4 regions of the Paenibacillus sp. B01 genome follow, and region 3 is predicted to be linked to each of the others. Evidence: riboswitches for the same ligand, from Rfam matches in the RefSeq annotation. Region 3 holds a riboswitch; each other region holds the start of a gene.
What was found. Region 3 has a riboswitch for cyclic di-AMP ahead of GE073_RS16900 (C40 family peptidase). Riboswitches for the same ligand answer to the same signal wherever they lie in the genome.
Positions count from the first base shown of each region.

Region 1: another riboswitch for cyclic di-AMP. It lies ahead of GE073_RS01090 (C40 family peptidase); the one in region 3 lies ahead of GE073_RS16900 (C40 family peptidase).
Region 2: another riboswitch for cyclic di-AMP. It lies ahead of GE073_RS10385 (hypothetical protein); the one in region 3 lies ahead of GE073_RS16900 (C40 family peptidase).
Region 4: another riboswitch for cyclic di-AMP. It lies ahead of GE073_RS00140 (resuscitation-promoting factor); the one in region 3 lies ahead of GE073_RS16900 (C40 family peptidase).

Region 1 covers NZ_CP045802.1:239,289-247,061, forward strand. The annotation lists gene GE073_RS01080 (M15 family metallopeptidase) at 1-414, opposite strand, end outside; gene GE073_RS01085 (cryptochrome/photolyase family protein) at 468-1,979, opposite strand; gene GE073_RS01090 (C40 family peptidase) at 2,112-2,615, opposite strand; cyclic di-AMP (ydaO/yuaA leader) riboswitch at 2,621-2,779, opposite strand; gene GE073_RS01095 (hypothetical protein) at 3,015-3,242, opposite strand; gene GE073_RS01100 (hypothetical protein) at 3,496-4,344, opposite strand; gene GE073_RS01105 (M1 family metallopeptidase) at 4,373-6,325, opposite strand; gene GE073_RS01110 (YwhD family protein) at 6,512-7,123, shown strand.
Region 2 covers NZ_CP045802.1:2,425,882-2,433,654, forward strand. The annotation lists gene GE073_RS10370 (endo-1,4-beta-xylanase) at 1-1,096, shown strand, start outside; gene GE073_RS10375 (FAD/NAD(P)-binding protein) at 1,880-3,298, shown strand; gene GE073_RS10380 (universal stress protein) at 3,396-4,052, opposite strand; cyclic di-AMP (ydaO/yuaA leader) riboswitch at 4,381-4,579, shown strand; gene GE073_RS10385 (hypothetical protein) at 4,742-5,179, shown strand; gene GE073_RS26050 (potassium-transporting ATPase subunit F) at 5,280-5,360, shown strand; gene kdpA (potassium-transporting ATPase subunit KdpA) at 5,385-7,052, shown strand; gene kdpB (potassium-transporting ATPase subunit KdpB) at 7,083-7,773, shown strand, end outside.
Region 3 covers NZ_CP045802.1:3,916,922-3,924,694, reverse strand. The annotation lists gene GE073_RS16915 (glycoside hydrolase family 27 protein) at 1-71, opposite strand, end outside; gene GE073_RS16910 (AraC family transcriptional regulator) at 195-1,076, opposite strand; gene GE073_RS16905 (glycosyl hydrolase family 18 protein) at 1,300-2,628, opposite strand; cyclic di-AMP (ydaO/yuaA leader) riboswitch at 2,942-3,075, shown strand; gene GE073_RS16900 (C40 family peptidase) at 3,080-3,571, shown strand; gene fosB (metallothiol transferase FosB) at 3,689-4,087, shown strand; gene GE073_RS16890 (LacI family DNA-binding transcriptional regulator) at 4,343-5,353, opposite strand; gene GE073_RS16885 (UxaA family hydrolase) at 5,516-5,857, shown strand; gene GE073_RS16880 (UxaA family hydrolase) at 5,974-7,122, shown strand; gene GE073_RS16875 (Gfo/Idh/MocA family protein) at 7,133-7,773, shown strand, end outside.
Region 4 covers NZ_CP045802.1:24,626-32,398, forward strand. The annotation lists gene rsmI (16S rRNA (cytidine(1402)-2'-O)-methyltransferase) at 1-316, shown strand, start outside; gene GE073_RS00125 (AbrB/MazE/SpoVT family DNA-binding domain-containing protein) at 425-679, opposite strand; gene GE073_RS00130 (HD domain-containing protein) at 955-2,271, shown strand; gene GE073_RS00135 (TatD family hydrolase) at 2,285-3,058, shown strand; cyclic di-AMP (ydaO/yuaA leader) riboswitch at 3,239-3,461, shown strand; gene GE073_RS00140 (resuscitation-promoting factor) at 3,699-4,853, shown strand; gene rnmV (ribonuclease M5) at 5,001-5,549, shown strand; gene rsmA (16S rRNA (adenine(1518)-N(6)/adenine(1519)-N(6))-dimethyltransferase RsmA) at 5,546-6,424, shown strand; gene yabG (sporulation peptidase YabG) at 6,512-7,402, shown strand; gene veg (biofilm formation stimulator Veg) at 7,539-7,773, shown strand, end outside.

The DNA of each region.
Region 1 (7,773 bases), 3.7 Mb from region 3:
GAAGTCGATCGCGAGCCCGTAGTTGTGGAACGACTCGCCGCCCTTGGCATGGGTGACGATGCGGCCCTCGCGATCCCGCCCCTGGGCGTAGATCGCGTCCTGCTCGGCCTCGCTGCGGAAGCCGTCAGTGAACACGACGGCGATGCCGGCGGCCTTCGCCTGGGCGGTGAGCCGCTCGCTCGCCGCCCGAACCTCGGGATGCAGGCCGGCGACGGGCGGCACGTCGCGGTACAGGCCTTGCGGCACGATCTTGTCGAACGCCCGCGGCAGCTCCAGCTTGAGCAGGGCGAGCGTCCCGGCGGCCAGTCCGGCGACGATGAGCAGCCCGCCCAGCGGGCTCCGCTTGCGTCGCGGCTTGCGCCGGACGGCGGCGCGGGCGTCTGCCCGGGCGGGGGCGGGTGTCGGTCGAGGCATTCCCATGTGCGTCTCCTTCGCTGGCGTAGTCTTGGTTGCGCCTTGTCTATGTTCTAATGAAGACGATCGAGCGGGCGGGAAGGCTTCGCGAGCAGCCGCTTGTACGTCTCGATGGCGCGGGCGCGCGACGCCTTGAGGTCGACGACCGCCTGCGGCGAAGGCTCGTGCACGGCGGCGGCGGACCATCCGGCCCGCTCGGGCAGCCAGCGCCGGATGTAGGCGCCGTCCGGATCCCAGCGCTTGGACTGGACGACCGGATTCATGATGCGGAAGTACGGAGCGGCGTCGAAGCCGAGCGAGCTGCTCCACAGCCAGCCGCCGCGGTTCAGCGTAGCGTCGTAGTCGAGCAGCTGCTCGCGGAACCATCGCTCTCCCGCCGTGAACGGCGCCAGCAGGTTTTTGCACAGGAACATCGCCGCGATCATGCGCAGCCGGTTCGGCAGCTCGCCGGTCGTCCGCAGCTGCGTCATCGCCGCGTCGATGAGCGGGATGCCGGTGCGGCCTTGCCGCCATGCCTCCGCATGCCGCTCCGTCAGGCCGGACAGGTCGACCTGCTCCTCATAGCGGAAAAAGTCCGCGTCGAACCGCGCCTGGTACAGGTAGAACTCCCGCCAGGCGAGCTGGCGGATCCAGCTCTCCGCGCCGGAGCGCGCCGCCGCGGCCGACGGATCGCGCGGCGCGGAGCCAGGGCCTTCGCCGCTGCCCGGCAGCGCCAGCTCGAGCTGGCTCGCGGCGTCCGCCCGCCAGCCGGCCGCTCCGCCGAAGGCAAGCGGCTCGCGCCCGTCCTCGGTCCGGGCGGCATCCAGAGCGAGGCCGTAGGCGCGCTGGGCCGACAGCGCGCCGACGTTCAGCCAGCGCGAGAGGCCGCTCCCGGCATCCAGCGCGTAGCGGTCGCGCAGCTCCTCGTACGCCTGCAGGCTGCCGCCGAGGAACCGCTCCAGCTGCCGCTCGGGGCGCTCGTCCTCCGGCACGGCGGCCGCGAGCAGTCCGATCAGCTCGCCCGGCACGCTCCAGCTGCCGCCGCCGGAGAGCCGGGCGGTCGGCAGGCCGCCGGCAGCGACGGCCGGAGGCGGCGCGAGCCGCGAGCGGACATAACCGTTCCACGCCCGGTAGAACGGCGTGAACACGCGGTACGGCTCTTTTCTTCCCGTCTGCTCCTGGAACGCGTCCAGATCGGCGAGAGGCACGTCCTCCAGCGCCGTCCAGCGCACGCCCCGGCTGCGGCAGACGGCGGCGAGCCGCTCGTCCCGCCGCCGCGCATAAGGCGTATGGTCGGCGGTGACGACGACCTCGCGGATCGGCTCCCGCTCGAGCAGGTCGTCCAGCACGTCGGCGGGATCGCCGTGCAGCAGCTGCAGCTCGGCCCCTTGCGCCGCATAATCCCGCTGCAGCATCCCGGCTGCCCGCAGGAAATGCCGTCCGGGATGGGACTCGGCGCGGCCGTTCCCGAGCTGCGCCGGATCGAGGATCAGCGCATGGATGCCCGGCATGCCGAGGCTGGCGGCGTAGTCGAACGCGCGCAGATCGCCCGCTCGGAGATCCTTGCGGTGGATGAACAGATACATGTCCTTGCCTCCTTGGATCGGCCGCGGCCGATCATGCTCTTTCCGTACTACCCTGCCGGAATGCAAACAAACCGCAGCAGGCGCTCCGAGGGGAGGCTTGCTGCGGTCTGCTCGTCCGGCTTCGAAAGGCTTTTAATCGACGTCCGGACCGCCGTCCGGCTGGTCGGCAGCGTCGTCCGCGTACTTCTCGAACGTCTTGTCGTCCATGACGCGGCGGGCGGACATATAGCGCTTGGCGTAGTAGGACTCGCTCAGCTCGCTGATCGTCACGCCTCGGCTTGAGGAAGCGTGAGCGAACTTGCCGTCGCCGACGTAGACGCCCACATGGGAGACGCCCTTGCCGCTCGTATTGAAGAACACGAGATCTCCCGCCTTCAGGTCGTCTTTGGCGACCTTCTTGCCCATGGCCGATTGAGCCGCGGACGAGTGGGGGAGCGTGATCTTGAACTGCTTGAACACGTAGGACGTGAAGCCCGAGCAGTCGAAGCCTTTCGAGGTGGTGCCCGCCGACTTGTACGGCGTGCCGATGACGTCGCTGATGACGCCGTCCATTTTGGATCCTGCCGATGCGCTTTGCGCGCCTGCCGAGAACAGCAGGGCAAGTCCGAGTGCGATTGCTGCGGCTTTCTTCTTCAAAGCTGAAGTGCTCCTTCCAGAGCCTACGAGGTTAGCTGTGGGGTTCGGTTGAAGGTTCCCTATGATTTCTCGGCCTTCCTGCCTTGCGGCGAGGAGGGCGAAATCAATTCACCCTGAGATGGTTCCCCCGTTTCCATAGTCATGGAACTCGGCATGTTTGAACTGCTTCTGGAAGTGGTATTCTTTTCTTTAAGCTATTTTCCTCCCTTTCCCGACATTTTCTCATAATTCTCATGTTGAAAGAGACAAATGACAGCGCTTGCTTCGGGGGCTCGAGTCGAATCGACGCCTCTGCCGGCGGGCCGCTTCGGCTCTGCCGCATCGAAAAAAAGCGCCCCCCGCGAGGGGCGCTTTTGCGGTCGGCGCGTCGTTCGCGCCGGAGCGATCCGAATCGGGGGATCAGGCCGTGTACAGCGAGTTTTCCATCAACGTGAGCAGCTTCGTGCGCATGCCCATCAGGCGGGTCAGCGCGGCCTCGCTGAGATCGAGCCCTTCCGGGCGCAGGCGGGCGTGCTCGCTCTGCAGGGCTTCCAGCTCCTGCGCGTTCCGGTAGGCGCCGGCGCGGTCCAGCAGATCGCCGGTCGCTTGATGCAGCTGCTCGTAGTAGGCGTAGATTTTTTCGGTCATGGTCAATCTTTCCTCTCTCTCTAAAATGAAACTCTCCTCTAGCATGTCCTGCATTCGATGGCTTCTATGCTCCATTAAAGCTGCGGATGATGATCGTACGATCATCGGCAGATGAAGGTTTGGTGTTCGCGGGGCGGTGCCGGGGCGGCGCTGCGCGGCCGGCCTGGATGTTATATACACCGCATTCGGGTCCGAAAAACAAGACAAAATTGTCAGAGAATTTACACAATTATAGGATGGACATTCGGATTTGTCAACTAACCTGACGTCCTCCGGCATCTGGCTTGTCGGACCAGCAGCTGTACTGCGCGGAGAGGATCCAGACGTCGATCAGCGTGCGGACGAAATGATACCCTTGCTGGATGACGATGGCGGCAAGGCCGGCCCAGGCCATCGCCCCAGCGCTGACGCCGGCTTGCAGCAGGCCCGACAGCAGCAGCAGGACGAGGCTGACGCCTGCCAGCGGCAGCAGGCGGCGCAGCGCCTGGCGGAAGCTCGCCCCTGCGCCCAGGCCGCTTGCCGCGCCGAACTGCAGGCTGAGGATCAGCACATGGAGCAGTCCGATCCAGAGCAGCCACGCTCCGGCCCAGGGCAGCGCGTCCGCGGCCAGCTGCGGCAGCGAGCTGTAGTGCTGGAAGCGTTGGAAGCCCTCCCGCGCAAGCCAGACGGCCGGAGCGAGCGCGAGCGTCAGCTCGGCGGCAGCGAGCAGGATGAACGGCTTCCAGCAGACGCGGATGCCCTCGAGGAAGCGCGTGCCTCCTTCGGCTCCGGACTCCGCGGCATGCCGCACGGAGTAGGCGAGTCCGGCGCTCAGCAGCGGACCGAGCAGCAGGCGGGCGAGCAGCAGTCCGCCCAGCAGCCATAGATACGGATGGGCCAGATCCGTCTTGAGCAGCCGGAACTGCGACTCCGCCCAGAAGATCGCGTCTGCGCCGGAGGCGGCTCCGTCCGCCCCGGGATAGCGCTGCACGAGCGGGCGCACGACGGAGTCGACGAGCCGGTACAGGAAGAAGCCCCACAGCAGCCGGTACAGGAACAGGAAGGCGGCGATCGGCAGATGCTTGACAGTCAGCCCCCAGCCTTGCTTGAGATAGGTGGACACGGGATCACGCTCCTTTCTTCCGCCGCCCTCACCAGGCGAACGCTCCTGCGAGCCATTCCAGCGCCTTGACGATGCCGAGGCTGATCCGCACCCGCTGGTCCGCCGGCGCCTCGGCGCGCAGGAAGTTGTTGATCTGCCGGTTGTCCAGCACGTTGAGCCGATCCGGATCGACCGCCGCCCACAGCAGCGGGGAGGAGGAGGTCAGCTTGAAGCTCGTGTCGGCCTCCACGCCGTCCCACATGCGCTCGATCGTTCGTCCGTCGGCGAAGCGGAAGCGGATGTTCACCGGGCCGTATACGCCGTCGAGGCGGCGGATGACGACCTGCGACTCGTAGCCGGGCTTGCCGCCGCCGCTTTCCAGCGGGGAGACGCGGATCGAGTCGACCGCGTAGTCGGCCGTCTGGCCGCCATAGACGAACTGGCTGAAGTAGTCGTCCCAGCTGTCCTTGGTCACCTGCTCCACGACCCGCTTGAAGTCGGCCGTCGTCGGATGCTTGAATTTGTACTGGTTGAAATACGTCCGCAGGATCTTGTTCATCATCGTCGGTCCCGTCCGCTGCTCGATGCCGGTCAGCACGAGCTTCGCCCGGCTGTAGACGTTGTCGGCGTAGCGGCCATGGGAGCCGTACGACCAGGACAGCAGCTTGAGCGGAGCGGGATCGGTGACGTAGCTCGCCTCCAGCGCGGTGCGCGGCTCGACGCCGTACTCGCTTTCCATGATCTTGTCCTCCGAGTAGGAGGTGAAGCCCTCGTCGAGCCAGGCTTCCTCGAATTCATTGGACGCGACCATGCCGTACCAGTACTGATGCCCGATCTCATGCACGACGGTGCGCTCGAGGCTGTAGCCGGGATTGTCCGTATCGGCGCCGAAGGCGGTCACGAGCGTCGGATACTCCATGCCCCCGGCGCCGTTCGCGGCCGCGGGAGGGACGACGATCGACAGCGTGCTGTAGGGATAGGCGCCGTACCACTGCGAGTACTTGGCGAGAGCCGACTTGGCCGCATGCATGTAGCGCTCGGCCAGCTTCTTGTGGAGCGGGTCGAGGTAAAGCTTGATGCGCACGCCGGGCACGCCCGGCGCGGAGAACGCCTCCTCGCTGTAGAGGAAGTCCGGCGAGGCCGACCAGGCGAAGTCATGCACGTCCTCGGCGTAGAACGTGAACGTCTGGCCGTCCTTGGACGCCTCGGCGGGCTTCGTCTGCACGCCGGTCGCCGCCACCTTGTAGCCGGCCGGCACGTCGATCTTGACCGAGTAGAGGCCGAAGTCGCTGTAGAACTCGGAGTTGCCGTGGTACTGATGGGCGTTCCAGCCCTCGGGGCGCGAGCCGGACGCGGTGTTGTAGGCGGCGATCTTCGGGAACCACTGGCCGGCCATGACGAAGCTGCCGGAGTAGCCCATGCGCGCGAACACCTCCGGCAGGCCGACGCTGAAGCCGATGTGCAGCGTCACTTCCTCGCCGGGCGCGACCGGCTGCGGGAGCTTGAGCTTGGCCAGCGTGTAGTCGCTCTCGTTGCCGTCGTCCGGCTGGACGAAGTGCACGCGCGGCATCAGGCTCGCGCCGTCCTCGGTCTTGAGCGACTCCAGCCGCATGTAGCCGCGGCTCGCCTCGGTCGCCTTGTCCTCGCGGAGCCGTCCGCCCGACTCCTTCATGAACGTCGTCTCGTCCGACAGAAAGGCGTTCGGATACAGATGAAGGTACATGTCCGACACGGTCTTCTTGCCGGGATTTTTCCACGTGACGGTCTCGGTGCCGGTCAGCGTCTTGCCGCTCAGCTTGACCTGGATCTGGTAGTCCGTGACGCGCTGGGACAGCGGCTGCGACACGGGGGCGGGAGCCGGGGAGGCTTCGACTGCGGGCGTGGCGGCCTGTCCGGCGGCAGGCTCCGCGTAGGCCAGTCCCGTTCCGGCCCACGGCAGCGGCAAGAGGGCGAGCAGCAGGGCTGCATGCAGAAAAGGTTTGTATGATCGGCGACAGGTCATGAACCGGTTCCCTCCCGTTGACAAGCTTGTAAGCCATCTATATGTTTGCTTTTGCCGGATTATTAGCTAAAATGAAAAATATCGAATACAAGCCCCTGCTTGTACGCCGGGAGCGGCGTGCGGGCGGGGGCTCGGACCATAGATGGCTTGTCTTTGGACACGGAAAGTCATGGAAGGGAGCGGGGCATGGAAGAGAATAAGGAAGCGAAGCGTCCGGAGGGCGCGGCGGAAGCGGCGTCTGCGGAGGGCGATGCCGGAGCAGGCCGTCCGGACGGCGCGCAAGGAACGCCGGCCGCGGACGCGCAGCCGGCCAAGGGCAAGCGCTCGCTGTCGCTGAACGTCGTCAGCAACAAGGAGCATCGCGGCTTCGGCGCGGGCACGATCGACCTCAGCCGCGTCTCCTCCGTCATCATCGACGGCGGAGAGGCTTACATCGACAACGGCGCGATGCACGCCAAGAGCAAGGTGGAGAAGGGGATCAAGTTCAGCCCCGACAAGGCGAACGTGCCGAACGGCCGTCCGGTGTGGATCGTCTGGGTCGCGGTCGACCGCGACGAGGAGGGCTCCTTCTATGCGGGAGCGACCGCCTGTCCGATGCTCGTCGACACCGAGGCGCGCCGCGGCTGGAAGATTCTCGCCCAGCATGTCAACAACCTCGACTATGCGATCAAGCGCCGCTTCGTGCTGGACGAGCTGTCGGCGGAGGAGAAGGCCGTGCTGCGCGAGCTGCTGATCTCCCACAACGCCGAGTGGTGGGAGCATTCGCCGCAGGCGCTCAAGGATCATCTGGCGGAGTAGCAGGACCGGCCGGAGGCGCGTCGGCTGACGGACCAGGGCGACCGGCCGGCGGCCGGATGATGGAGCGGCATGACCGGCGGGAGCCGGGATAACGGGTAGAGCGGCGAAGCCAGGGGAAGCGGCAGGCGCTGCGGATGCAACGCAAGCGCGGAGCGCGGGCGTTGCTGATGTATCGCAAGTGCTGCCGATGCCACGCAAGCGCGGGCGTTGCTGATGTATCGCAAGTGCCGCCGATGCAACGCAAGCTCGGGAGCTGCGGCTCAGCTTGCGCTGCCTGAGCAGCTGGCAGCTGACGGATTGCCCGCCAGTGTCGAGCATGGCGCTGCTGCACCGCATGCAAAGAGGCTGGCCGGAACGTCCACCGAGGTGGATGTCTCCGGTCAGCCTCTTTTTGTTGTCGTGCCAGAAGGCGGGCGACAGGGGCTCAGGGCCAATCTGGACCGCCTGGCCAACGGCATGCGTGGTCAGGACCATCCGGCTGGCGGCTGCAAGCTCGCTGGAGCAGGTCAGCTGAAACGAGATTAGACGGCTGCTAGCTTTCATTCCGGGTAGGGGCGGCGTCAAGCATGAGTTTGCCTAACGACGAATCAGATCGTAAGAAGAGGTTTGAGAGGGTTTCGCGATTTCTTGCGACGAATCAGCTCGTTAGA
Region 2 (7,773 bases), 1.5 Mb from region 3:
CCTGCTTGAAGCGGCCGCCGTCGGCGAGGCGGGCAGCCGCCAGATCGCCGTCGATCTCGCCGCGCTGTCCAAGGCCGACGCCTTCGAAGTCCGTCTGCCGGCCGGCTGGCTGGCCGGGCAAGCTGCGCTGACGCTGCAGCTGGACGCCGGCTTCGCGGCCGTCTCGCTGCCGGGACAGCTGCTGCAGGGCGCCGGGCTGGCGCCTGACCGCGTCGTGACGCTGCGGCTCGCCAAGGCATCCGCGTCCGGATTGCCGTGGAGCGTCAGCTCCTCGGGCCTGCCGGCGCTGCAGTGGAGCCTCGAAGCGGATGGCAAGGAGCTCGCACCGAGCTCCGCGACGGGAGCCTCCGCGACGCTGGCCGTGCCGAAGGACGGACCGGCGATCGCATCCGCCCATGCGGCGTCGATCCGGTTCCGCAGCGGCACGGGCGCGCTTGTGCCGGTCATCCGCTCGGCGTATGACGCCGCCGCGGCGGAGATCCGCTTCCCGCTCTCCGCGTCCGGCCTGTATGCGATGACGGTTGTGCCGGCGTCCTTCTCCGATCTATCCTCCGCCGCATGGGCGAAGGAAGCGATCGAGACGCTCGCCGCGCGCGGACTGATCCAGGGCACCGGAGCCGGCGCTTACTCGCCGTCGGCGCCGATCCGCCGCGCGGATTATGTGTCGCTGCTGCTGCGCCTGCTCGAGCTCAAGGGCGGAGCGGCAGCCGGCACGCAAGCTCCGTTCGCCGACGTTCCGGCGAACGCGTCGTACGCCGCCGAGCTGAGCGCCGCCAAGGAGCTCGGCATCGCCGGCGGCCAAGGCGGCGGCACGTTCCGGCCGCAAGCGCCGCTCAGCCGCCAGGAGATGATGGCGCTGACCGTGCGCGCGCTGCAGGCGGCTGGATGGCCGCTCGACAGCGGCAGCGGGGGCGGACTGGCCGGCTTCAAGGACGCCGGCCAGGTCGCGGACTATGCTCGCGCGGACGCGGAGAAGCTCGTCGCGGCCGGACTTGTCCGCGGCGACGAGGCCGGCCGTCTGAATCCGGCCGGCGCGCTGACCCGCGCCGAAGCGGCGGCCGTTCTCCACGCGGTTTGGAAGCTGCTCCTGCCTTGATCGGGCAAGCAGGATCGTGCCTCACACATCGTCCGTTCTTGATCGGTGGAGGCGGTTAAAGCGAGCTTCCTTTAGAAGCGTTAGACAGCTAAAGCCTTGCCGAGGTCGATGAAAGCGACCTTGGCAAGGCTTTTTTTGAAAGAAAGACACGGAATGGATTCAAGCTGGTAGTGTGCGAGCGTGCATCGTCATCAGCGCGTCTTAACGCCATTTTTGCCTTTAGGGAGCGCGGTGCGTCGTCATCAGCGCGTCTTAACGCCATTTTTGCCTTTAGGGAGCGCGATGCATCGTCATCAGCGCGTCCTAACGCCATTTTTGCCTTTAGGGAGCGCGATGCGTCGGCAGCCTGGCGCCTTTTTCATCCTCCAAGGCGCTGCGCAGCAGTCGAGGCCGCCAGCGTGAGACTCTCGTGAGACGGAGTCGAAACGAAGGAGTTGAGCAGCTGAGCCCGTTATGACCGTCGATAAGAGGCTGGAATCAGGAACGATGGCAAGCTCCGAGCCGCCCTCTTTGCGCGGCTCTTTTTGCTGCGCAAAGCGATATCGGCCATCAGCAGGATCGTCCCGCTCTTGTCAACGGGCACAAATCGAAGGCGGCGAGTTACAAGTTCTTTCCGCAACTCTTTACGCATCATGTAATAAAATATAACATGAAGGAGACATTGAGAGCCGCGATAAAGGGCTGAAACGGTCTGGTCGCCAAAAAGACGAATCGGATGCGGCAGATAGTCTGACCTCCAGCCGCCGGGCCGGCAAGCGGAACAGCAGAAAGGAACGATGCGGGATGAGCCTAGAGCAACTGAACGCCCAGGTCCAGCGGGACCTGTCTTATATCGCCTTCGGAGGGGCGGGCTGGGTCCAGCCGAGGAGCCATGACGAGGGCCATGTGCATGACGTCGCCATCATCGGCGGCGGCCAGAGCGGACTCGGAGCCGCATTTGCCTTAATGAAGGAACGCGTCTCGAACGTCATCATCCTCGACGAGAATCCGGAGGGCAAGGAAGGACCGTGGGAAACGTACGCTCGCATGAACACGCTCCGCACGCCCAAGCATCTGCCGTCCATCGATCTCGGCGTTCCGTCGCTCACGTTCCGCGCCTGGTGGGAGGCGCAGGCAGGCGAGGAGGGCTGGGAGGCGATCGACAAAATTCCGCGCGGGGACTGGATGAGCTACTTGCGCTGGTACCGCCGGGTGCTGAACCTGCCTGTCGTCAACGAGACGCGGCTGACGCTCGTCGAGCCGCTGGAGAAGGGCCTTTACCGGCTCCATCTCGAAGGCCCCGGCGCGCCGGCTCCGCAGCTGCTCGCCCGCAAGGTCATCCTCGCGACCGGCATCCAGGGCGGCGGGGAGTGGCATGTGCCGCCGCTCGTGTCGCGCCATGTGCCGCGCGAGCTGTACGCGCATACGTCCGAGGCGATTGACTTCGAGGCGCTGCGCGGCAAGCGGATCGCCGTGCTCGGCGGAGGCGCGTCGGCGTTCGACAACGCCAGCTTCGCCTTGGCCGCGGGCGTCGCGGAGGCGCATGTATTCGTCCGCCGGCCGGAGCTGCCGCGCATCAATCCGATCCGGCAGATGGAGCACTCGGGCATGATCGAGCATTTCCCGCGGCTGTCCGACGAGGACAAGTACGCCGTCATGGCGCATTTCTTCAAGCACAACCAGCCGCCGACGAACGACACGTTCCAGCGGGCGGCCGCCTGGCCGGGCTTCCGGCTCCACGTCGGAGCGCCTTGGCTCGCGGTGCGGACGGAAGGAGAGCGGGCCGTCGTGACGACGCCGCAGGGCGAGGAGGCGTTCGACTTCCTCGTCGTCAGCACCGGGCTGCTGACCGACCCGGCGCTGCGTCCCGAGCTGCGGCTGGTCGAGCGCCATATCGCCCGCTGGGGCGACCGGTACGAGGCGCCGGCGGACATCGCGAGCCCCGTGCTCGACGCCCATCCGTATTTGACGCCGGGCTTCGCCTTCACGAGCCGGGACGAGGAGGGCGCGTCGCGGCTGCACGGCCTCCACACGTTCAACTACTCCGCGATGATCAGCTGCGGCCTATCCGCCTCCGCGCTGTCGGGCATGCGCCATGCGATACCGAAGCTCGTGTCGGAGGTCGCGGGCGGGCTGTTCCTCGACGATCGCGAGCGGATTCTGGATCAGTTCTACCGGTACGACGAGCTGGAGTTCACGGGCTGGATGGATTCGTTAAGCTGATCTTACGCCCGGCGACCCGGTCTGCCAAATAAAAATCGCGTAAAAACGTCTCCTTAGGGCGTGTTTGCAATCCCGCTTCGGGTTATGCAAACACGCCCTAGCTTCTGCTCCGCCAGAAGGCCGGGAATTCGGGATCGACGACGGCGCCGTGACGCACCTTGAAGGCGCGGCTGCGGCTGCTGCCGTCCTTGAGCTTCAGCAGGCCATGCTCGAACTCGGTATCGCGGCTGCGGAAAAAGACGCCGGAGCATCCATTCTTGTCCAAGGTCCTCTGGATGACGTAGCCGCCGTCCCGCGCGGCGACCGCGACGCGGACGCCGCGCTCATGGGTCCGCTCCAGCTCCTCGTCCAGCCGCTGCACGGCGACGACATGCAGATCGGTCTGGCCGATCCGGCGCAGCAGCGCGTCGACGAAGGAGGCGTGGAACCGCTCCTCCCAGCGCGTCGGCACGGGCTGTCCGACGACGATCTGCGTCATGCGCTCGATCATCGCCGTATGGGCGATGACGTCGACGGCCTTGCGGCCTGCGGACGGCACCGCCCGGAATTCCGCGCCTGCTTCGGCCGCGGCGTCGCGCCAGACGCGCTGCCATTCCTCCTGCGCCGAGCCGGGCGCCGCCTCGACGTCCGACACCACGCTCAGGACGACCAAGCGGCTGCCCGCCGCCGCGGCAAGCTCGGCGCCGCGGCGGATGAGGCGCTCTCCGTGCGGGCCGTACGACAGGCAGACGAGGATGTGTTCCGATTTGGGCATGGCAATTGCTCCTTCACTTTTTTTTGCTGCTCATCCTACGCGACGAGAGGGCGGTCTGTAAAAGGCGGCGCAGGCGGAATTCAGCCGTCCCGCTTCATGTAAGCGCGACCATCGCCTTCGTTTGCCGAGAATGAAATCGGCGATGGAGGCGGGTTTTTGGCATGCGTCGAGATGAATTCGAGAGAATGAGCGAGATTCAGAGAGAGAAATGGAGATCGATCGGCCTTTCTTGCTCGACAAGCGCGATCGCGGCCGGATTTTCGCCGCTGGCCCGGCTTTACTTTCCGAAAAGTCCGGGTGTAAGATTCGTCTCAGCTAGCCAGACCAGCTTTTGACAACGCTGAGTTTCCGAAATGGAAAACGGGGGAACCAAGCGGAGCCTGCGGCCGCCGATGTGAGAGTCGGCCGCCGCAGCTCCAGGGGTGAATCCCGGGGGAGCGGATCCATGGAATCCGTCTGCCTCGGGTAGGGCGACTCTCACCGTCCGAATCCGACAGCTAACCTCGTAAGCGCAGGAGGCGGCGCGCGCCATAGCGCGCCGTGCTCCGATCGGGAGAGAGGATGATGACGCTTGTGATCTGACCAAGACCACAGGGGCCGCTGCCTCTGTGGTTTTTTGCGCGCTTTTTTCCGAAGCGGATCCCGGTCCGCAGCCGTCCGCCGCCCTCGCCACCCGAAGGAGAACCACCATGGATCTCGATCCCGAAACGATACTCGTCTCGCCGGCCACGGCGGCCGGCGAACGCTTCCTGATGCAGCTGAAGCGCATGCGGATTCCTTGCGCCGCAGTCGTCAACAGCCGCCGCGAAAGGCAGCGGCTGGAGCGCCTCGGCTTAGGTCGAATCATGCAAATCGATACGGCCGAAAAGGACCGCAATCCGGCGCCTGAATGCCGATGCGGCAACGTCTACCTGTTCGAGAGCAGCCTCGCTCTCTGCTGCCGCTATGTGCAGATTTTCCGCGGCTGGACCGGCCGCAGCATCTTCGTCGTCACGCAAGGCCGCGGCTCGGGCGGCGTCTACAAGTCGCTCGGAGCGGATTATGTCATTCATACAAACGGGCAGGACGTCTTTTACCTCATTCAGGACGAAGCCCGCCAAGACAAGGAAAAGGAGCCATTCACATGATGGATATCGGCATGCTCGCCTTGCTGATCGGATTGACCGCCGCGATGCTCGGCCTGCTCGCCTGGTGCGGCAAGCAGGCGCAGGAAGGACGCGAGGAACGATGATCGCGCTCCTGTGGGTTGTCGTCGCGGCCGTGTTCCTCTACCTCGTCTACGTCTTGCTTCACCCCGACCAATTCTGACCCAAGAAGGAGCCACCTCCCATGATGGCAGGACTATCCATCGCAATCACGCTGCTGCTCGTGCTGCTGCTGGCCAAGCCGGCGGGACTGTATCTCTATCGGGCCTACAGCCTGGAGCCGACCGGCCTCGACCGCGTCTTCGGCCCGGCGGAGCGGCTGATCTACCGCCTCGGGGGCATCCGCCCCGGAAGCCAGAGCTGGAAAGCCTACGCCGCGGCGCTGATCGTCAGCAACGGAGTCATGCTGCTGCTCGTCTACGCCGTCTTCCGCACGCAAGCCTATCTCCCGCTCAATCCGAGCGGGATCGCGAACATGGAGCCGCGGCTCGCGTTCAACACGACGATCAGCTTCATGACCAATACGAACCTGCAGCATTACAGCGGCGAAAGCGGCTTATCCTATCTGTCCCAAATGATCGCGATCGTGTTCATGATGTTCGTCTCGCCGGCGACGGGGCTGTGCGCGGCGATGGCGTTCATGAGAGGGCTGGCCGGCAAGCCGATGGGCCATTTCTTCGTCGATCTCGTTCGCTCGATCACGCGGGTGCTGCTGCCGATCGCTTTTGTGCTGGCGCTCGTCTTCGTCGCGCTCGGCGTGCCGCAGACGCTGGAGCCGTCTGCCGCCGCGCAGACGCTGGAGGGCGGGGAGCAGACGATCGCGCGCGGTCCGGTCGCCTCGCTGCTCGCCATCAAGGAGCTCGGCAACAACGGCGGCGGCCATATGGGCGTCAACTCCGCGCATCCGTTCGAAAACCCCGACGCGATCAGCAACCTGCTGCAGATGCTGCTCATGCTGCTCGTGCCGACGGCGCTGCCGTTCGCGTACGGCAAGCTCGTCGGCAACCCGAAGCAGGGGCGGGTGCTGTTCGTCTCCATGGCGCTGCTATTCGTCGTCATGCTGGGCGTCTCGCTGACGGCCGAGCAGGAGGCGAACCCCGCGATCGCGGCGCTCGGCTATGATTCCGGCCAAGGAAGCATGGAAGGAAAGGAAACCCGCTTCGGCGTGCCGCAATCCGCGCTCTATTCAGTCGTGACGACCGCCTCCGAAACCGGCGCCGTCAACTCGATGCACGACTCGTTCACGCCGCTCGGCGGCATGGTGCCGCTCATGAACATGATGCTGAACACCGTGTTCGGCGGCTCCGGCGTCGGCCTCATGAACGTGCTGCTGTACGCGCTGATGGCGGTGTTCCTCTCCGGCCTGATGGTCGGCCGGACGCCGGAGTTTCTCGGCAAGAAGCTGGAGGGTCGCGAAATGAAGCTGATCGCGCTGACGCTGCTCGTGCAGCCGGCGCTCATCCTGCTGCCGACGGCCGCCGCTCTTTATGCTTATCCCGATACGATCTCGAACCCGGGCTACCATGGCCTTACCCAGGCGCTCTACGAGTTCACGTCGTCCGCGGCCAACAACGGCTCCGGCTTCGAGGGACTAGGCGACAATACGCCGTTCTGGAACCTCAGCACCGGCATCGTCATGTATCTGGGGCGGTACGTCTCCATCATCACGCTGCTTGCGGTCGCGGGCTCGCTCGCCGCCAAAAAGGCCGTGCCGGAGACGATCGGCACGTTCCGCACCGATTCGGCTACGTTCGGCGCCGTCTTTCTCGGCACCGTGCTCATCGTCGGCGCGCTGACGTACTTCCCGAGCCTCGTGCTGGGGCCGATCGCCGAGCAGCTGACGCTGAAGCCATAGCCGAACGGACAGAAAAGAGGAGAGCTAGCCATGAGCCAAAATAGATCGACGCTTGGCGGACCGATCGTCCGCCAGGCTCTGAAGGAATCGGTCCTGAAGCTGGATCCGCGGGTGATGGTCCGCAACCCGGTCATGTTCGTCGTCGAGATCGGCTTCGCCGTCACGCTGCTGCTCGCCGTCGTCCCGGATGCGTTCGGGGGCGGCACGCCGGCCTGGTTCAACGTCGTCGTCGCCGCGATCCTGCTGGTGACGCTGCTGTTCGCGAACTTCGCGGAGGCGCTGGCGGAAGGCCGCGGCAAGGCGCAGGCCGACTCGCTCAAGCGCTCCAAGCGCGACGTCGTCGCCTTCCGCGAGAGCGGCTCGGCGGGCCTCAAGGAGGTGCCGGCGAGCGAGCTGCGCAAGGGCGATGTCGTGCGCGTCGAGGCCGGCCAGTGGATTCCCGGCGACGGCGAGGTCATCGAGGGACTCGCGTCCGTCGACGAGTCCGCGATCACCGGCGAGTCCGCTCCGGTCATCAAGGAGGCGGGAGGCGACTTCTCCTCCGTTACCGGAGGGACCAAGGTGCTCAGCGACTCGATCCGCGTCCGCATGACGAGCGATCCGGGCGAGTCGTTCCTTGACCGCATGATCGCTCTCGTCGAGGGAGCGAAGCGGCAGAAGACGCCGAACGAGATCGCGCTCAGCACGGTGCTGACGAGCTTGACGCTTATTTTCCTGATGG
Region 3 (7,773 bases):
ACGGCTGCGCCGTAGCAGTCCCAGCTGTTCCAGCCCATGGGCGGGGTCGGCGCGAGGTTCAGATGGCTCATCGTTTCCTCCTGTTTTCGCATCAAGCAGCGTTCTTTCTTGAACTATACTCGACGCGTCCCGGCGCCAACTACGACAATTTCACGCAGGCAATAGCATGAAATTGCTGTCTTGCTCCGAGAGGCTCAGTCGAAAAAGATGCGGCTGTAGGGAAGCCCTTCGCCGCCCAGGCGGAACGAGCCCGGCGTCCGACCGGTCAGCCTGCGGAACGCCTTGATGAAATAGCTGCCGCTGCTGTAGCCGACAGCCGCGCCGATCCGCTCGATGCTCCAGTCCGTCGAGCCGAGCAGCTCCACGGCCTTCTGGATGCGCACGCGGGCGAGGTACTGCGCCGGCGTCACGCCGGCATGGCGGGCGAAGCTGCGGACGAAGTGGAATCGGGACAAGCCGACCCGGTCGGCCAGCTCATGCTGGCTGATCATGTCGGCATAGCGCGTCCGCATGCAGTCGGCCGCTTCGCGGATCGCAGCGGGCCAGTCCGTCTCCGGACGGGCGCCGGTCGACGCCCAGCGGCAGAGCTCGACGAGAAAGGCGTGCACGCAGGAGGAGGCGACGAACGGATCGGATATTCCGCCCGCGCTGGCGCGCTGGAACAGATCGCGCAGCAGCAGGATCGGCGGACTGTCCGCCGACAGGCGGGGAAAGGGGCCGGTCCTGCTTTTGACGTAGTCCCACAAGCCCTGCGCATGCGTCGGCCGGAGGAGAACGAAATAGAACTCCCACGGCTCCTTTCCTCCCGGATAGCGGTAGCGGTGGCGGCCGGGAATTTCCGTCAAAAAGGCTTCTCCCGCCGACAGCCGGCGTTCGCCGCCGCTCTCGTAGATTCCTTCGCCGCTCGTCGTATATTGGAAAAGCAGGAGCGGGCCGTCGGTCCGCTTCTCCCCGTCCCAGTCGTAGTCCGTCGAGTCGATCGCCTCACGGCCGACCGCGAACAGGCTGCAAAGCGGCAGCTCCGCGCTCTCCTGGAAGCGGAACCCGTAGATGCCGTAGCCTTCGTTTCTCGCCATATGCGCCGTCCCTTCCTCCATGCTGAATGAATCCATCGTAAAGCGGACGGGCGGCGCTGTCCACCTGCGGCAGGCGCTTGGGAGAAAAACGAGCGGCGGCAAGCCGCCGGAGACGATGCGTCCGCGCGTCAAGCGAGCCGCGGCAGGCGAAAAGGCGAAAATGCCGCAGGTCCGTTTGGACCAGCGGCATTTCTCCGCGCCTGCCGTCATGCCGGCGAGGCGGTCAGGAATTCAGCGCCGTGTGGATCGCTCCCAGCAGCTCGCCGTCCAAGTTCTGCCCGTACTCCCAGAACATGATGCCCGCGAGGCTGTTCGCTTTCAGGTACTTGACCTTTTCGGCTAGCGACTGCGTGTCGTCGTAGCTGAGGAAGCCGCCGCCGCTGTTCGTCAGATACGGAGCCTTGGCCGTATCGTCCCATTGGCGCGTCCAGCCGTTTTTGTTGATGAAGCCGGCCTTGAGCTCGTCGTACGTATAGTCGGCCGTGCCGTGGGAGTAGAACGCGCCGCCGATGACCAGCTTGGACGCGGGCAGCCCCTTGCTCTTGAGCAGCTTGACGGCGGTGTCGACGCTGTAGCTGGCGCGCGAGGAGTTGTAAAGCGCCGTATGATGCGTGCCCGAGCCGGCCTGCATGTCGTAGGTCATCACGTTCAGGAAGTCGAACGACGGCTGCACGGCGGCGATGTCGATGTTGCCGAGGCCGTAGTCCGAAGCGCCTACGGCGGCGGTCAGCTGGTACTTGTTGCTGCCTCGGCCGTCCGCTGCGCTGCCTGCGTCGAGCACCGAACGGAGCTTTTGGATGAACAGCGTATAGTTCTGCTTGTCGCCGGCGGCCGGGTATTCCCAGTCGATGTCGACGCCGTCCAGCTTGTTGGCGCGGATGTAGGAAAGGGTGCTGTTCGCGAACGCCGTCCGGCTGGCGTCGGTCGAGGCCGCGCCGGCGAAGCCTTGCGAGCGGCCCCAGCCGCCGACGGAGACGAGCACCTTCAGGCTCGGATTTTTGCTGCGCAGCGTCGTCAGCTGGGCGAGCTTGGAGGCGTCGCCGCCGCTCACGCCGTTGTTGGCCACGTCGGCGAAGGCGTAGAACACATGCGTCAGCTTTTCGGCCGGCACGGTGCTCACGTTCGGGAAATGCCAGTCGGCGACGTAGGCGCCGGTAATCTTGCCGCCCGGAGCGCCGGGCGTCGGAGTCGGCGTCGCGCTAGGCGAAGGCGTCTTGGTCGGAGTCGGCGTAGGCGCGACGGTCGGCGTCGGAGTCGGAGCGGACGAGCAGGCGCCGAGCGATTTCCATGCGCCCCATGGGCCGGACAGGTCGGGGCGCTCGTTCGTCGTCCACCACTTCGCTTCGTACAGCGTGCTGCTGTACACGGCTTTCTGGCCCGCGGTGTAGATCGCCGAGGCCGACCAGGCGGAGACGCCGGTGCAGGCATCGGCGGCATGTGCGGTGCGGACGGCGAGCGAGCCCGGCACGATCGAGCCGATCAGGAACACGGCGAGCAGCAGCGCGCGCAAAGCCTGGAAGCGGGGGGTGGAAGTGCGGGATTTTGCGGACATGAAAGTCCTCCTTTTCAAAAGTAGGATAAAAAAGCGGAATTCGGCAGGCGGCCTCCTTTCACTCGAAGAGTTCCACTATTATCCTATTAAATTCATACCGCTTAAAGGATAGTTTCTCAGAATGGCAGGGGGAAATATCCATTTCTTCCTCTGGGCAGGAGGACAGGGGCGAAAATCGCGTCCATTCGATGATATGAGCAGAAGGGCCTAGGCTGATTTATGAGAAAAGTAAGGGATTTGATGAGGGACTTCTAATAATTCCCGGGCAGGGATTCGACAAAAAACTACGAATATTAACCTTTAATAAAAATGATGAATCATCATGCCGAATTTTCGAGAAGAAAAACGGGGGAACCATACCGGGTGAATGAATCTTGCAAGAGAGGATTCTAGGGAACCTTCAACCGAACCCACAGCTAACTTCGTAGGCATCCGAAGGGAGAAGCAACTTGTGAAGAAAGTCATCCTGTCCATGCTTGGCCTGGTTCTGCTTCTGACGTTCAGCAGCAGCGCGTTCGCGAATACGCCGGATCTCGACAGCGCGATCAAAAAAGTCATCGGCACGCCTTACAAATACGGCGGCACGACGACAGCCGGCTTCGACTGCTCCGGCTTCGTCCGCCATATTTTCAACCAGTTCGACGTCAAGCTGCCCCGCACGTCCAAGTCGCAGGCTCAGGTCGGCTCCAAAGTGGACAAGGACGATCTTCGTCCCGGCGATCTCGTCTTCTTCAATACGAGCGGCCGCGGCATCTCGCATGCCGGCATCTACGTCGGCGACGGCAAGTTCGCCCACGCCTCCAGCAAGGGCGTGCGCTACACGAAGCTGAGCGATTCCTACTACGCCAAGCGGTACGTCACCGCCCGCCGCGTCGTCACCGGCGAGGACTACAGCAAAATGATCGGCGAGGACGACGGCGAGGACGTCGCCGGCGAAGAATAAGCATGGTCGTTGAAGTCCCGGCAGCTTGGCTGCCGGGACTTTGCATCCGGACCCGCAGGGGAGCCGTTGGCGATACAGGAGGAGGAGTCCATCATGAAGCTGTAAGGCCTTAATCATCTGCTGTTCAGCGTCTCGTCGCTGGAGCGGTCGATCGCGTTCTACCGGGAGGCGTTCGGCGCGAAGCTGCTCGTGCGCGGACGGTCGACCGCTTATTTCGATCTGGACGGTCTGTGGCTCGCCTTGAACGAAGAAAAGGATCTCCCGCGCGAGGAGATCCGTCTGTCTTATACCCATATCGCCTTTTCCATTAAAGAGGAGGAGTTCGACGAGGCGGTGTCCCGGCTGCGGATCATCGGCGCGGACATCTTGCCGGGACGGGAGCGGGACGAGCGTGACCGGCGCTCGGTCTACTTCGCAGACCCCGACGGCCACAAGTTCGAATTCCATACCGGCACGCTGGCGGACCGGATGGCCTATTATCGCCAGACTAAGCCGCATATGGAGTTTTTCGACTAGAGGCTTCGCATGGCTCATAGGCCCGCGCAGTCGTTTCGTTAGCGCTTAGAAGCCTCGCTCGCGGACAGAAAGGAACAAGGGGCTGTCCCGGCATCCGTAAAACGGACGTCGGGACAGCCCCTTGCCGCATGGCCGCCTCTGGCGCCGCAGCCTCTCGCTCCTCGGGTTCGCGAACGGCAGAGCCGCGGCTTCTCGCCGCTCGGATTCGCGAACGGCAGCGCCGCTCCAGGCTCCAGGCCTACCGTGCAGCTGCTTTCACCGCTCCCGCTTGCGGCTCGACGAGCGCACGATCAGCTCCGCCGGCAGGATGAGCGTGCGCGGGCCGCTGCCGTCGCCGTTTTCGATCCGGTCGACGAGGCGCTCCAGGCCGAGCGCGCCGAACTGATAGGCCGGCTGCGCGGCCACCGTCAGGAACGGACTCAAAATGCTGGCGAAGCCGAGATCGTCGAAGCAGACGACCGACAGATCGTCCGGCACGGCCAGGCCGCGCTCGCGCAGCGACTGGATGACGCCGAGCGCGAGGAAGTTGTTGGCGGCAAAAATGGCCGTCGGCGGGGAGCTCAACGCCAGCAGTGGGTCGAGATCGCTCGGATTGAAGCCGTCCGAATAGTCGAGATGGCGGACGAGCGTCTCGTCATACGGGAGGTCGTTCAGCTTGAGCGCGTCCCGATAGCCCGCATGGCGCTCGCGCGCGGTGGAGACGTCCTCCGATCCGTTCACCAGCGCGATGCGCTCGTGGCCGAGTCCGATCAGATGCTCGACGAGCCGGCGCGCCCCGTCGCGGCTTTCGCCGAGGATGCGGTCCGCCTGGATGCCGGGCACGTCCCGGTCGAGCAGCACATAGGGAATGCGGTGCTGCTCCAGCAGCCGCAGATGCGGGGCGGAGCCGTCGCCTGCCGGAGCGAACAGCACGCCGTCCACGCGCGTGGAGAGGATCATGTCCACATAGTCCTTTTCCTTGCCGTAATCCTCGTCGCTGTTGCCGAACAGCAGCCTATAGCCGAGCCGCTTGGCCGCATCCTCCGCCCCCCGCGCCAGCGTCGTATAAAACGGGTTGGCGATGTCGGCGATGAGCAGGGAGAGGATGTTCGTCTTCTGCAGGACGAGGCTGCGGGCGTTGGAGTTCGGCACGTACTGCAGCTCCTCCATCACCTGCCGGACCCGCTTTCTCGTCGCTTCGCTGATCCGGCCGGTATCGTTGATGACCCGCGACACTGTCATGGCGGAGACGCCGGCCACGCGGGCGATGTCGTAGATGGTGACCATGAAGCTCCTCCGTTCCCTTTTTACAAGCTGCAATCATTGTAGCCAATGCGGTCTATTGACAGCAAGCATGAGGTCGCTTACATTTGAGTTACCGATAACTCAAATCGAGGAGCGCGGCCAGCCGATCCAAGTCGTCTGCCGGCGCAAAGAGGAGGAGAAGGCATGGAGCATGCGTTGGAAGCGGGAGCGGACGCGATCGTCATGGATGTCCGCGACCATGTCGCGACCGCGCTGCGGGATGTGGCGGCAGGAGAGACGATCCGCTACAAGACAGGCGGGCGGGAAGGAAGCGTCGTCGTCGCGGAGCCGGTCGCGTTCGGCCACAAAATCGCGATCGCGGCCGTAGCGGCAGGCGGCGAGGTGCGCAAGTACGGCGAAGTGATCGGCCGCGCCGTGACGGCAATCGAGGCGGGGCGCCACGTCCATGTGCACAACATCGAGGGCATCCGCGGACGCGGCGACCAGGCCGGCGCGGCTGCTGGAACAGGAGGAGGAAAAGCATGAGGGAACCGGAAGGGCAGGCGTCAGGCCAGGCAGCGGCAGATCAGACGGAGTCAGGCCAGGCAGCGGCAAGCCAAGCCGCAGATCAGGCGGCAGCAAGCCAGGCAGCCCCTGCGATCATGGGCTACCGAAGGGAGAACGGCGACATCGGCATCCGCAATCATCTGCTCATCATTCCGACCGTCATCTGCTCGAACCAGGTGTGCAGCCGCATCGCGCAGCTCGTGCCGGGCGCGGTCGCCGTGCCGCATCCGCATGGCTGCAGCCAGATCGGGGCGGACAAGGACCGCACGTTCAGCGTGCTGGCGGGGACGGGGGCGAACCCGAACGTCGGCGCGGTGCTGATCGTCAGCCTCGGGTGCGAGGTGGTCGATCCGCAGCAGCTGGCCGACGCCATTCGAGTTACCGGTAAACCGGTCGAATGGTTCGACATCCAGAGCGTCGGCGGCTCGGTGAAGGCGATCGAGCATGGCGCGAAGCTGGCGCGGCAGCTGCAGGCGGGCCTGATGCGCCTGCGGCAGGAGCCGGTGCCGCTGTCCAAGCTGAAGGTCGGCGTCAAATGCGGCGGCTCGGACGCGACCTCGGGACTCGCCTCCAATCCGGCGCTAGGCGCCGCGGCCGACAGGCTCATCCGCGAGGGCGGCACGGTCGTCATCGGCGAGACGACGGAAATCATCGGCGCGGAGCATGTGCTTGCCGAGCGCTGCCCGGACGCCGCGGTGCGCGAGCGGCTGTACGCGATCGTCGGCCGCTTTGAGCGCGAGGTGGAGCGGATGGGCGCCGACATGCGCGGCGGCAATCCGAGCCCCGGCAACATCGCCGGCGGGCTGTCGACGATCGAGGAGAAGTCGCTCGGCTGCATCAGCAAATGCGGCACGTCCCCGATTCTCGGCGTCACCGAATACGCCGAGCCGCTGCCGGAGGGCGGACTTTATTTCATGGATTCTCCCGGCAACGACATCGAATGCGTCTCCGGCATGGCGGCGGCCGGCGCGCATATCGTCTGCTTCACGACCGGCCGCGGCACGCCGACGGGCTCGGCTGTCGTTCCCGTCATCAAGATCACCGGCAACGGCCGCACGTTCTCGCTCATGGAGGACAACATGGACGTCGACGTCAGTCCGATGCTGGACGGCTCGCTCGACGTGGAAGCGGCCGGCGAGAGGATCTGGCAGGAGATCGTCGAGGTCGCGGACGGCAAGCTGACCAAGGCCGAGATTCTCGGCCATCAGGAATTTTCCATCAACCGCATCGGCCCGAGCCTGTGAAGGAGGTCCTATGAACGTCATCGATCTGGAGCTCGACTACAAGCCCAAGCTGCCGCAGGACGCCCGCATCGGCATCGCGATCATCGGCGCGGGCGAAATCGTCGGCGCCTGCCATCTTCCCGCTTACCGCAAAGGCGGCCTGAACGTCGTCGGCATCTACGATCTGAACGCAGAGCGCGCCGCGGCGCTAGCCGCGCAGTTCGGCCTGCCGCGCGTCTATCGCACGCTGGAGGAGCTGCTTGACGATCCGGCCGTCCGCGTCGTCGACATCGCCGTGCCGGCCAAGGCGCAGCCGGCCATCGCGCGCCAGGCCGCGGCCGCCGGCAAGCATATGCTTTGCCAGAAGCCGCTCGCCGAAAGCTACCGCGAGGCGGCCGCCATCGAGCGCGCTTGCCGCAAGCACGGCGTCCGCGGCGCGGTCAACCAGCAGATGCGCTGGTCGCCGGGCATCCGCGCCAGCCATGCGATCCTGAGCCGCGGCTGGCTCGGAGAGCTGACGCAGGCGACGATCTCGGTCGACGTCCGCCAGGATTTTGCCGCGTGGAGCTGGCTGCGGGAGATGCCGACGCTGGAGGTCATGTACCACAGCATCCATTACCTCGACAGCATCCGCTTCCTGTTCGGCACGCCGGACTCGATCTACGCCGACGG
Region 4 (7,773 bases), 3.9 Mb from region 3:
GCGTCTCGGCGACCGGGAGGCCGCGATGATCCGCGAGCTGACCAAGCGCCATGAGGAGGCGGCGCGGGGCAGGCTGTCCGAGCTGATCGCGCATCTGGAGGAGCATGAGCCGCTGGGCGAATACTGCCTCGTCATCGCCGAAGGGGAGCCGGTAGAAGCGGTAGCCGGTACGCCATGGTGGCAGGCGCTCGAGCTGGAGCGGCATGTCGAGCATTACGAGCGTCTCGGCCAGGACCGCAAGGAGGCCATCAAGCTGGCGGCCGCCGATCGGGGCCTGTCCAAGCGCGAGGTCTATAATGAAGTCATGCGTAAATAAAAAAGGACCTTCCTGAACCGCGAACGGTTCAGGAAGGCAAGGAAGGAGTATAAAAAGGTTAGAAATACCTTGGGTTAAGTTGCTAAAACCTAGTATACCTGATTTATTCTATTTTGTCACAGGGGAAGGCATTTCAGACAGGCAGGAATTGCAGACGATCTTTCCTTTGAAATAAGCGACGTTTTCCGCATTGCCGCAGAAGATGCAGGCAGGCTCGTATTTCTTGAGCATGATGCGCTCTCCATCCACGTAGATCTCCAGGGCGTCCTTTTCTCCGATTCCGAGGGTGCGGCGCAGTTCGATCGGGATGACGACGCGTCCAAGCTCATCGACTTTACGTACAATTCCGGTAGACTTCATCATAGGGCAACTTAACCCCTTTCTAAGTTTCATGTATCGTCATGATTCGACAAAAAGCTACTTTTTATGATCCCTATCATACCAACCATTCCCAAAACAGTCAACCTGCCATTTTGGCCGCGATTCGCGGTGTAATAAGGCATGACAGGCGCTACAAGGGGTTCTAACCTAGGTAATCTTACTATAAGCAAGATTCAATTGGAAATATATTTGCGACATTATTCGACAAAAACCTGGGTTTTTTGTCGAAACTATGAACAGAAAGCAGGGTGGGGACAATGACGAGGCTGGAAGAGGAAAAAGTATTCAAGGATCCTGTCCATAAATACATCTACGTGCAAGATCAACTGATCTGGGACCTGATCGATACGCCGGAGTTTCAGCGGCTGCGGAGAATCCGCCAGCTCGGCACGACCTACCTGACCTTTCACGGAGCGGAGCATAGCCGGTTCAGCCATTCCCTCGGCGTGTACGAGATCACCCGCCGCATCATCTCGCAATTCGAACGGAGCGAGTACCCGGACTGGCCGAGGGAGGAGAAGCTGCTCTGCCTGTGCGCGGCTTTGCTGCATGATCTCGGCCATGGACCGTTCTCCCACTCGATCGAAGAAGTCATGGAGTTCGACCATGAGGAATGGAGCTGCCATATAATAGAGGGAAAGACGGAAGTGAACCGTCTTCTGAGCACGGTGGAGCCCGATTTTCCGCGCAAGGTCGCTTCTGTGATCCGCAAGAATTACGAAAAGCCGATCGTCGTCAATCTCGTCTCGAGCCAGATGGATGCGGATCGGATGGATTATCTGCTGAGGGACGCTTACTTTACCGGCGCGAACTACGGCATGTTCGATCTGGATCGGATTCTGCGCGTGCTGCGGCCTCATCAGGGCCGGATTGTCGTCAAGGGCAGCGGGATGCATGCCGTGGAGGATTATCTCATGAGCCGGTATCAGATGTACTGGCAGGTGTATTTCCATCCGGTGACCCGCAGCTCGGAGATCATCCTCCGCAAGATCCTGCTCCGTGCGCAGGAGCTGTGCCGCTCGGGCTATCCGTTCAGGTGGATCCCGGATCCGATCGTCAAGCTGTTCCAAGGAAGGCTCGACGTCGTCTCCTACTTGAAGCTCGACGAGGCGCTCGTGCAGACGGCGTTCGCGGCATGGACGGAGGAGGAGGACAAGCTGCTGGCGCAGCTGTGCTCCCGGTTTCTACATCGCAGATTGTACAAATATATAACCTTCGAAAAAGAGCATGAATCAGAGGCGCAGCTCTGCTTCGAGGAGCTGGCGGCGGCCGGAATGGACCCGGGGTATGAGCTCGAAATTGATTTTCCTTACGATCTTCCTTATCATGTGTATCGTTCGGCGGCCGAGGGCTTGACCGAAGGCGGAAGAGGCAAGCCTCCGATCCTGCTGCTCGAGCCGAGCGGAGCGGTGACGGAGATCTCGCTGCGTTCCGATGTCGTTCCTTCCATTACAGGCATGCACCGGGGCCATTACCGTCTTTATTATGATGAAGAAGCAGCCGGACGGATCCGGCAGAAGCTGCAGCCGCGGACGCGGGCCCGGCTGGGCTTGGAGCGAGGCGGCGAGGCATGAAAGGAGTCGAACCATGAAAGGAATCATCGACACGCACACCCATATGGACTCACCTAAATTCGACAACGACCGCGCCGAGGCGATCCAGCGCGCGCGGGAAGCAGGCGTGGAGCTGATGTTCAATGTCGGCTTCAATCGGGAAACGATCCCGACGACGCTGGAGCTTGCCGAAACGTATCCGTTCGTGTATGCCATCGTCGGCTGGCATCCGACCGACACGGCCGATCTGCGCGAGGGCGATCTCGCCTGGGTCGAGTCGCTGATGAGCCATCCGAAGGTCGTCGCGCTCGGAGAGATCGGGCTCGACTATTATTGGGACACCTCTCCGAAGGAGGTTCAGCAGCAGGCGTTCCGCGACCAGATCGCGATCGCCAAGCGATGCCGCAAGCCGATCGTCATCCATAATCGAGACGCCCATGAGGATGTCGTCCGCATCCTGCGGGAGGAGAAGGCGGCCGAGGTCGGAGGCATCATGCACTGCTACTCCGGCAGCTGGGAAACGGCGAAGCAATGCCTCGACATGAACTTCTACATTTCCTTCGGCGGGCCGGTCACCTTCAAAAATGCAAGGGTTCCCAAAGAGGTGCTCGCGCAAGTGCCGCTGGATCGATTGCTCCTTGAAACGGACTCTCCATACCTCGCTCCGCACCCCCATCGGGGCAAGCGAAACGAGTCCTCGTTCGTCACGCTCGTAGCCGAAACGGCGGCGGAAATAAAAGGAAGAACTGTTGAAGAAATCGTTTCCATCACCTCTGCAAATGCAAGAAAATGTTTCCAAATTTCTTAAAACGACGTGATTTCGGCTGAAAAAAGGCTTCCAGACGAGAGAAATTGATCTTTCCTTGGTGAAAACGCCTGCCATCGCCAGAAAACCCTCGATTTTGGGTCTCAAAGGATTTTATCGTGTCTTTACAATCGCTTGAAGGAAACGGTATGATTCAACACAGAGCTTTGAGTGATGCAGGATTTTCATCATTCGCTTAATCTCCCCGGACGGGGAGAGCGGGGGAACCATCGCAGCAGAAGGGACGCAAGCCGTACATACCGAAGGGTTGACGCTTGACCGCCAGACAAGCTGTGCTTTTCCAGGGGTGAATTCGCCGGGACCACGAGCAGGGTCCTTGAGCCGATAGGGCAGCTCTCTTGCCCGAACCCGTCAGCTAACCTCGTAAGCGCATATAAGAGAGATCAACCTCGTGCTCCACTTCCACCTGATCGTGACCAACCCGGGAAGCCACGAAACAGATCCTCTGTCGACGGCTTCTTTTTGTTTGAATAATGAATTATACGTCGACATAGGGTTAACGGTGGAGGTGAGGCGAGGCGGCCAGCGGCGTGCTGCTCGGCACGTACAAAACCAAATAGTCGCGTCTTGAATTATCATGCGTAACACGAGGCGGCGGGGCTATGTAAGGAGGACCGAAGAAGTGGGCGCTATCCCTTTAAAGGAAACCCATGTACAACGATCATCCAGCAAGTCTTTCCAATGGCGATGGAAGCATGACAACCTGCGTTTGATTGTCCTTAGCATAACGATCTCACTCGCAATGACTTTCATGTTTTTGGTATTGCTGAAAGGGACGTCGGAAAAAAGCGTCTCTCTGGTGTTGAACGGGCAAGAAAAAATCATAAGCACGAGCCATTCCTCGCTCCAGCAGCTGCTGGAGGAGCAGGCGATCGCGGTCGGACCGTATGACGAGCTGTCCATCCCGCTCGGCGCCGCGCTCCAGGAAGGCGACCGCATCGTGATCGACCAGGCGGTGCCGGTGACGATTCTTGCCGACGGCAAGACCTTGCAGGTCAATACCACCAAAAAGACCGTGGAAGCGGCGATCGGGGAATCCAATATTGCCGTACGGGAGCAGGATAAAGTATTCCCAAGCTCCGAAAGCAAGCTGAAAGCCAACATGACGATCCGCGTCATGAGAATCGACAAGCAGCAAGTCAAGACCACGCACGACATTCCGTTCACCGTTGTCCGCAAGCAGGACGCTACCTTGGAAAAGGGGCAGCTCAAAATGGTGAAGGCCGGCCAGAACGGCCAACTCGTCAAAACCTTCGAAAAGGTGTACCAGGACGGCAAACTGGTCACACAGACTCTGCTCGCCAAATCCATGGAAAAACCAGCCGTCAGCAAAATCGTGGCGGTGGGAACCAAGGAAAAGCCTAAACCGAAGCCGGCGGTCCTGACCGCGGCATCCTCATCTCCAACTACTGCTCTGACCAAATCCGGTCTCAATCTCAAAGCCAAGAAAGTGCTCACTAACGTTACCCTGACCGCGTATACCGCCGGATTCGCCTCGACAGGCAAATCCAAGGGCGATCCCGGTTACGGCATCACCGCCTCCGGAGCCAAAGTTTCCGAAGGGCGCACCATTGCAGTCGACCCGGATGTCATCCCGATGGGATGGTGGGTGTATATAGAAGGGATCGGCTTCCGCCGCGCCGAAGATACGGGCGGAGCGATCAACGGCAAAAAAATCGATGTGTTCTACGAAAGTGAATCCTACGTGAAGAAATTCGGCAAGAAGCGCGGCTATACGGTCTATGTCCTTGGACCGACCAAGCCGAAGCTGAGCTGATCTTTTGCGAGCGGGCCCGCTGTCTTTCAGCGGCCCGTTTTGGGCGTTTATAAGGGATATGCGAGGAGTAAGCGGCATCGAAAGGGTTAAAGCTAGTCGTAATCTTTTACCCTGTCGCAAGCAAGCGGAATCAAAGGAGACAAGCCAGTGATCAAGGAAATCATCGTGGTGGAGGGCAAGGACGATACGGCGGCGATCAAGCGGGCCGTCGAGGCCGATACGATCGAGACGAACGGCTCGGCCATCGGCGAGGAGGTGCTGCGCCGGATCGAGCTGGCGATGGAGCGGAGGGGCGTCATCATCTTCACCGACCCCGACCATGCCGGCGAGCGCATCCGCAAAATCGTCTCGCAGCGGATCCCGGGCTGCAAGCATGCGTTCCTGCCCCAGGAGGACGCCCTCTACCGCGGCGACATCGGCGTCGAGAACGCTTCGCCGGAGGCGGTGCGGCGCGCGCTTGCGACCGTGCGCACGGAAGGAGCGGCGGGCGAGGCGGAAATCACCCATGCCGATCTGATGGAGGCGGGGCTGCTCGTCCATCCGGATGCCGCGCGGCGCCGGCTGCTCATGGGCAATCGGCTCGGCATCGGCTATTGCAACGGCAAGCAGTTCATGAAGCGCTGCGCAAGCTTCCGGATCAGCCGGAAGGAATTCCGCGAGGCGCTGGAGCAGATGAAGGAGGAAATCGGATCATGACCGATGTAGCGACACCGAGAAGGACGAAGGAAATCATCGAGCGGCACGGATTCTCCTTCAAGAAGAGCCTGGGCCAGAACTTCCTGATCGACCCGAACATCCTGAACAAGATCGTGTCGGCCGCAGGGCTCGACAAGACGAAAGGCGCGCTCGAGATCGGTCCCGGCATCGGCGCCCTGACCGAGCAGCTCGCCCGCCAGGCGAAAGCGGTCGCCGCGGTTGAGATCGACCAGCGCCTCATCCCGATCCTGCAGGAGGTGCTCGGAGCGGAGGAGCATGTCTCGGTCGTGCATGCCGACGTGCTGGAGCTCGACCTGCAGCAGCTGTTCCGCGACAAGTTCGCGGAGACGAGCGCGGTCAGCGTCGTCGCCAACCTGCCCTATTACGTGACGACGCCGATTCTGATGAAGCTGCTCGAGCAGCGGCTGCCGCTGGAGAACATCGTCGTCATGATCCAGAAGGAGGTCGCCGAGCGGATGGCGGCAAAGCCGGGCACCAAAGCCTACGGCAGCCTCAGCGTGGCGGTGCAGTACTACGCGGTGCCGGAGCTGGTCTGCATCGTGCCGCATACGGTGTTCATCCCGCAGCCGAACGTCGACTCGGCGGTCATCAAGCTGGCGATGCGGGACAAGCCTGCGGTCGAGGTGGCCGACGAGGACTTCTTCTTCCGCACGGTGCAGGCGTGCTTCGCGCAGCGGCGCAAGACGATCCACAACAACCTGTCGTCCTGGCTCGGCAAAAACCGGCGCGAGGAGCTGACCCGCGTCCTGCAGGAGACGGGCATCGACCCGGTGCGCCGCGGCGAGACGCTCTCGCTGCCGGAGTATGCCGCGCTCGCGGCGGCCCTCGAGCGGGAAGGCCTGAAGCAAGCCTGACCTGATGATTTGAACCCCCCGGTTTCCGATCCGGCTGTCACCATTCGCCCTCATTGCCCATAGGCTGAGGCTAGAGGTGATGGCACAGTGGAAACTGGGGATTTTGTCGTTCGGCGATCCTATGGAGGAGACGTGCTTTTCCGGGTGGAGGCGGTTTATGGGGATACGGCCATACTTAAAGGATCGGATTACCGTCTGCTCGCGGACGCGCCGCTCGCCGACCTGGAGAAGGTAGCGAACCCGGAGGAGCTGGGCGTCACGAAATCGCTGAGAAGCAAGGTGAAGGCTTCGAACCGGCGCATGAGCGCGGAACTCATCGACCATGCCTTCGCCAGCGAGCTCGACTACCGACCGGAAGAGAAGCATGCGTATTTCGACCTGCCGGGCAAGGTGCTGCATCTCGATGGAGATGCGAACTACATGCGCAAGAGCATGCAGCTGTACAATCAGATGAACGTGCCTGCTCAAGGGCTGCACGTGGCGGAGAACCAGATGGCGGACCTGCTCTATCGTCTGCTCCCGCAGGTCAAGCCGGACATCGTCGTCATCACGGGCCATGACGGGCTGCTCAAGACGCCGGGCCGCAGCGAGCTGTACAGCATCGGCAGCTACAAGAACTCGCAGAACTTCGTCAACGCGGTGCACGTCGCCCGCGAATATGACAAGAACCGCGACAACCTCGTCGTCGTGGCCGGCGCCTGCCAGTCCTATTACGAGGCGCTGCTGCAGTCCGGAGCGAACTTCGCCAGCTCGCCCGGCCGCATCCTGATCCATGCGCTCGATCCGGTCTACATCGCGATCAAGGCGAGCTACACGTCGATCCGCGAATGCGTGAACCTGCCGGATGTCATCCACGGCACGATTTCGGGCATCGATGGCGTCGGCGGCATCGAGACGATGGGACGCTATCGGGTCGGCTTGCCGAAGCCGATCGAGGTCAAGCAGGTCAAGCCGAATCCTTATTATATGGGAGGGTGAAAGCCCGCTCTTGCGCCTTGAGAAAGTCGAAAAATATTCATTGACACTAAAGTTGGTACGATGATATAATTTTCGTTTATTTGACATTGCCATCCTTCTTGGGCTATAATGGACAAGGAAAGAGGTGGTAGTGCCAATGGCTAGAAATGCTTTGTCGGAAATCAAGCGCAGCATGGAAGCTCATATTGGAGCCAAGATCATGTTGCGGGCCAATGGAGGCCGGCGCAAGACGGTTGAACGTTCTGGTGTTTTGGAAGAAACCTACCCATCTGTTTTCATCGTGAAGCTTGACCAGGATCAGCACGCATTCAAGCGGGTATCCTACAGCTATGCGGATATTTTGACGGACTCGGTCGAGGTTACCGTCTGCA